One region of the Limosilactobacillus allomucosae genome, then DNA from elsewhere that is predicted to be linked to it. Evidence: riboswitches for the same ligand, from Rfam matches in the RefSeq annotation. Region 1 holds a riboswitch; the other holds the start of a gene.

Region 1 (3,211 bases):
CTGCCCCATCATCAGCATTAAAAGCAGCTGCAGCTTTTTTTGCTGACCGCCAGAAAGCGAGTAGACTACGCGCTCCTGCAATTCACTCAAACCAAGCAGCTTAAGTGCCGCGGTCAGGTGTTCCTCGTCAAAGTAGGGATTACGGCCTTTTTTAAGACTCAGCGCCAGCTCCTCTTTAACCGTTACGCTAAGAAACTGGTCGACGGCATGCTGGAAGACGTAGCCGACCTGTTGAGCGTAACGGCGCGGCTTGATTTTTTGACTGTCCTGACCGTTATAGACGATCGTTCCCTGATAAGCCGCCAAGTGCGTAATAGCCTTAAACAATGAGGACTTCCCGGTTCCTGTAGCACCAGTCAACAGTGTCGTCTGATTTTTAAAAAACGAAAAGTCATTTGCCAAGATCAGCTTTTGATCCCCGTGTTCAATCGTCAAGTTTTTGAGTGTTAAAATCGGCTGATCGCTGGCAGTCGGCAGTTTGACATGATGCACCGTGGCGGCCAGCTGATCGGCAGACTTAAGCAGCGCATCACTGGCAGCGGCGTCAAGCAACTCGGCTCGCTGATTTTCAAAGCGAATCACCTGTTTAGCCAAGCCGCGATAGCCATGCAGGTCATGATCAGCAACGATAATCGTTTTGTGATACTTTTGCTGCAATAAGGTCAGCTGCTGAATCAATAAAGTCCGATTATGGTTGTCGATGCTGGCAAATGGCTCGTCCAACAGCAGAATATCGGTATCCATCGCGACTAAAACGGCCAAGGCGGCCCGCTGCTGCTCGCCGCCTGACATCGTGGCCAGCTGACGATCGCGCAGGTGTTCAATGCCGCAGAATTTTAAGGCATGCTCAATGCGGGCAGGCATCTCGTTGGCAGGCAGCTGCAGGTTTTCCAAGGCAAATTCCAATTCATGCTGCGGCGTATCAAGCGCGAACTGCATACCGGGATCCTGAAACATCATCGCAACGGTTAAACCATTCGGCAGCTCGATGTTTTCTTGCAGAATCCGGCCGCCGTATTTAGGCAGCAGACCGGCTAAGAGGCGCATCAGCGTGGATTTGCCGCTGCCGGAAGCACCATAAAGAAGCGTCCAGGAATCAACCGGAATTTTCAGCGTAACGTCTTTTAACGTTGGGCGCTTTGGCGTATATGCAAAAGTCAGATTGTCAATTGCCAAATGATTCATTAGTCGTTAAATTCCTCGCGTTTCATGACGTGCGAGCGTTCCAGAAGCCGTTCGATCAGCATTACCAAAACGCCGCAGAAGAAGAACATTGAAAGCAGCCGGCCGCTAAAGTAGTAAACGTTTTTGAAGCCAAACTTGTTGTAGCCATTGCGGAACCAATCCCAAGCAAACGTTACGATTGTCGTGGTAATGGTTGTTGAAACGGCCCCCAGCCAGTCGTAGTGCTTGTAGCCGGTAAACGTAAAGCCCAGTTCGCTGGCAATCCCTTGAACGGCACCAGAAATCAGATTGGCTGCGCCCCATTGATCACCAATCAAGGCTTCACCAGCGGCGCCTAAAAACTCGCCAAGGAAAGGTGCACCAGGTTTTTTCAGCATAAATCCCGCCATCGGACCGGCCATGCACCAAAGTCCCATGGTTAGATCGTTACCCATCATTGGCAGCTTGAGCGGCGTAAAGACAATGGTCAGCGCGTTGTACATAAAAGCAGCTGCCCAGTAGATCACCCCAAAGATAATGCCGACCAGTGCCAGCAGGATGATGTCGCGCAGATGAAACTTGTTATTTTTTTTGGCCATGAAAGACCCTCCTAATGATTGAAATTTTCAATCACCTGTCCAAAAGAAAACCCACTATGGAAAAGATCCACAGTGGGGCTGATTACAACAGATTATTTACCGTATCTCCCTTCGCTGGAATTATCCAGAGCAGGTTCAATGGGTATTATCTCAGCCGTATGGCACCCCAGACATGAATGATTGATCGTTTTCATCTTACAAAATAACTTGGCATAGTGCAAGCCGGCAGAAATTTTATCGAAGTTTAATTTGAAATAAAAAAGGGGTTTAAGCAGATAAATTGATTTGAATCAAGCAGGGTTTTTAAATTCATTGAAATTCACTGATAATCATTTGATCAGCTTGAATACAATATATGGCGTTTGATCATAAAAATAGCTACTAGATGTCGTGCTAGAATGGTCTTATTGAATTACAAATAAGAGTAAGAGGCAAGATTATGAAGAAAAATCAAAAAGGCATCCTGCTGGTTAATCTTGGAACGCCAAGTGATCCCAGCGTTCCAGCAGTTACCAGATTTCTACGGCGGTTCTTAAGCGATCGGCGGGTCATTCATATGCCGCCATTGATCTGGCAGCCAATTCTAAACATGATGGTGCTGCCCAAACATGCTCCCAAGTCGGCCGCCAATTATGAGCAGCTGTGGTCATCAGAGATTGGTTCGCCTTTGCTGCATTATACCCAGCGCCAAGCCCAGCTGCTGCAAAAGCGACTGCCGGATTATACGGTTCGCTATGCCATGAGCTACAGTCAGCCGCTGATTGGTGCGGTCTTAAAAGAATTTGAGTTTCAAGGAATCACTGATTTAACGATTATTCCAATGTATCCGCAGTATTCAACTACGACCACGGCTTCGGTTCAAGATGATGTCGCTCGGTTTTACCAGGATCGCAAAATAGTTCCGGAAATTAGATTCGTCAGTGACTACAGCAGTTTTTGGCCTTATGTCAAAGCATTATCGAATAAACTGCAAAAAGCGGTTGCTAAAATGAATCCAGATGCAATCGTCTTTTCATATCATGGTATTCCGCTCAGTTATCAAAAGGCTGGGGATCCATACGCCCAACGCTGCCGGCAAACGACCATGGCGGTAATTGAACGTTTGGGGCTGCAGGTTCCCTGTTTTCAAGCCTATCAGTCGCGCTTTGGACCGGCAAAGTGGCTGACGCCGGCCACCAAAGATCTTTTGACTGCACTGCCTAAGCAAGGCTATCGCAAGGTACTGGTTATCGCGCCTAGTTTTACCGCTGACTGTCTGGAGACGATTCAAGAATTGGGTGAGGAGAACCGCAATGCCTTTTTGGCTGCTGGTGGAAGCGAATATCAATTGCTGCCAGCTTTAAATGATGATGCCGAGTGGATTGAGGCCTTAGCTCAATTAACGCTTCTAAACGCCGTTATGCCAGCTCAAAATGCGGCTATGAATCTGCCATCAGCTGATCTGCAGA
Region 2 (3,211 bases), 910 kb from region 1:
GGCAGCAGCGCTTTTTCATTAGCCAGCGACGAAACCACGTATGGCGTACTGTAAAACATTGAGATCGCAACGCCGGCAATCGATCCTAACATGCCGATCATAATCACGGCCTCGCCCAGCTTGCCAAACTGCTGACCAAACGCCCAAGCCAGCGGTGCGTCTGCGTTGTCGATTCGATTGCCAAGCATCCCGATTGCCACGCTCATGGTAACCATATAGATGACGGCAACGCTAATGACCACGCCAATCAAAAGCTTTGGCAGGTTCTTTTTGGAATTGTGAATGGACGATGCCTGTACCGGCAAAAAAGAAAATCCTGGAAACATAAAGAAGATCAGCATAAACGCATGATCAAAGTCATCAATCGAATTATGAACCGCAGCATTAAAGTTGCCCGGCTTGACGTAAAAAATCCCCAGCACGACAAACAATCCCAAAACTGCCAGCTTCAAGACCGTTGAAAAGTTATTGGCCCAAGTTGATGCCTTTTTACCCAGCAGCCGGATCGTCAATAAAATCAGAATCATTCCCAGTCCAGCCCAGCGATAGACCGTAATCTCGCTTAATCGCGGCAGCCATGGTCGCAGCCCGCGTAAAAAAGCCGCGATCTCGGTAGCAATAGCCGCGGCGCCCTGCAGCCAGGTAAACAGCCCGATCTCAAAGCCCCAAAATCGGCCAAACTCTTTGTAGGTATAATACCAGCCCGCGCCATTCCCCGAAAAGTGATGCGCCATCTCGGCATAACAATAGGCCATTGCCAAGACTGCCAATGCCGCCAGCAGAATCAAGGCCAGGCTCCAGTTGCCGGCATCCTGAAACAGCACGCCAGGCAATAAAAAGATGCCGGACCCGACCATGCTGTTGATCCCGAATAAAAACACCGAGGCAAAGCTGATTTTGCCCGCTTGATGATTTGGCATGTCCATCCCCCCTTTTTAATATAATTATAATAAATCTATCACTGAATTGACTGCTTGATAAGTTTTCAAAGATAAAATCGTATGGCTAACGACTTTATTGATTGAAATTGATCATCGCGTCCCATTGAATTAATTAAACCTTTCTAAATTTGAATTTTCTGCTATACTAAAAACTAAGTTGAATATTTTTCCGCACTAGGGGAGTCCATGTTCTGGACTGAGACGCGCGCAGTGACGCGTAAACTCTTTGAACCTGTTAAGTCGATGCTTGCGAAGGAAAGTGCTTCTTCTTTTTGAATTGGAATCAACCAGATCCGCGAGCGTTTTAACGAGTTCGCGGATTTTTTATTTCAGCCAATCAAAGGAGGAATTCAAATGAGTCTGATTGCACAGCTGCGCAAACAAAATCCGGTCGTCTTAACGGTTGCCAACATGGTTACGCCCGCTGATGTTGCCAATGGTTTAAACGTTTTAGGCGCTTCGCCAATCATGTCCAAGGCGCCCGAAGAAGCCGAAGACATGGTCAAGATTGCCCAGGCCGTTACGATTAATCTGGGAACCGTTGAAGCCGCACAAAGAGAAGAGATGCTGGCGGTTATGGATGCCGCGCAGTTTTTAGAGGTCCCAGCCGTTTTTGACCCGGTGGCCTGTGCCGGCAGCGCCTACCGTACTCAGGTCGCCAACGAGCTTTTGAGCAAGTATCACTTTGCCTGCATCCGCGGCAATGCCGGCGAGATTGCTGCGTTAGCCGGGATTGACTGGCAAAGCCACGGCATCGATGCGGGATCTGGTGATGGTGATCTGACCGCCATCGCGCAGAAATGTGCTCAAAAATACCAAACCGTTGTTGCAATGACTGGAGCCGTAGATATCATCACTGATGGTCAAAAAGTCATCAAGGTTCCGTTTGGCTCGCCGCTATTTGCCGTTCACGTGGGAACTGGCGACATGCTTTCCAGTATTATCGCGGCCTTTATCGGTTTGGGCGGCAGTGTCTTGGAAGCGGCCGCCACGGCTTGCAAGGTATTTGCCTTAGCCGGCCAGGCCGCGGCTAAAAAGACCCAGATGCCAAGCCGCTGGTATAACATGTTTTTGGACAATCTTTACCAAGCCGATGATCAATTGATTGCAGCCTGGCAAACCGAATTACAGAAAGAAGACTGAAGATGATCAATGAATTTCCACAAGCCCTTTCGATTGCTGGCTCTGATTCAGGTGGCGGCGCGGGCATGCAGGCAGATCTAAAAACCATGCAGATGCGGCATGTTTTTGCCACGACTGTTTTAGTGGCCATTACGGCACAAAACACGCTGGGGGTTCAAGACGCCATGCCGCTGCCAAAAAAAATCATTGATGAGCAGTTTGCCTCCTTAAACGCCGATTTAAAGATCCGGGCCTGCAAAACGGGCATGCTGGCTGACACTGAAACCGTTGAAACCGTCGTCGCCAATCTTAGACAATACGACTTTGGACCATTGATAGTTGATCCAGTCATGATTGCCAAAGGCGGCGCGCATCTGTTGACCGATGAGGCAATCAGCACGGTCAGGACCAAGCTGCTTCCCCTCGCCGATCTGGTAACGCCCAACCTGCCGGAAGCAGAGGCACTGGCTGAAATGACGATCAAGAACAACGCCGATATGAAAGAAGCTGGACAGCGGCTGCAGGCTTTAGGCGCCAAGAACGTCTTGGTTAAGGGCGGTCATTTTAATGATCAAAAACAGGCCAGTGACTTTGTATTGCTGGCTGATGGATCAAGTTTTTGGATGAGCTCGCCCCGGATCGACACCAAACGCACGCACGGTACTGGTGATACGATCTCTGCCTGCATTACTGCCGAGCTGGCTAAGGGCGTGTCGATGGAGAACGCGATTCGTATCGGCAAGGCATACGTGGAAGCCACGATTCGCGATGGCATCCAGGTTGGGCACGGGCACGGTCCTTTGAATCACTGGGCAGTCTAGGAGGTCCGTATGCAATTTAGAGAAGAAATGCTTCACTGCTATCTGGTTGGCGGCACCCAAGACGTCAATCATGATCCAAAACAGTTTCTAAATGACGTATCAATCGCAATGGACAGCGGCATTACCGCCTTTCAGTATCGCGAAAAAGGTACCAGCCAGCTCAACCAAGAACAGCGCGTGCAGCTGGGACTGAAGCTGCGCAGACTTGCCGATCAGCATCATATTCCGCTGATCGTTGATGATGACGTTGAATTGGCCCAGGCAATCAACGCTGACGGCATCCACGTTGGTCAAAAGGATCAGCGTGTCGAACAGGTCTTAGCCGCG

What was found. A riboswitch is a leader RNA that binds a small molecule or an ion and turns the genes downstream of it on or off. The one in region 1 is predicted to bind thiamine pyrophosphate.
Region 2: it holds a riboswitch for thiamine pyrophosphate, as region 1 does, so the genes downstream of both, thiM (hydroxyethylthiazole kinase) here and ABC765_RS10520 (ECF transporter S component) in region 1, are expected to answer to the same signal.

The regions. Positions count from the first base shown of each region.
Region 1 covers NZ_CP154878.1:2,247,528-2,250,738, reverse strand. The annotation lists gene ABC765_RS10525 (ABC transporter ATP-binding protein) at 1-1,185, opposite strand, end outside; gene ABC765_RS10520 (ECF transporter S component) at 1,185-1,763, opposite strand; TPP riboswitch at 1,853-1,942, opposite strand; gene hemH (ferrochelatase) at 2,203-3,211, shown strand, end outside.
Region 2 covers NZ_CP154878.1:1,334,628-1,337,838, forward strand. The annotation lists gene ABC765_RS06330 (APC family permease) at 1-920, opposite strand, end outside; TPP riboswitch at 1,108-1,216, shown strand; gene thiM (hydroxyethylthiazole kinase) at 1,296-2,084, shown strand; gene thiD (bifunctional hydroxymethylpyrimidine kinase/phosphomethylpyrimidine kinase) at 2,087-2,884, shown strand; gene thiE (thiamine phosphate synthase) at 2,894-3,211, shown strand, end outside.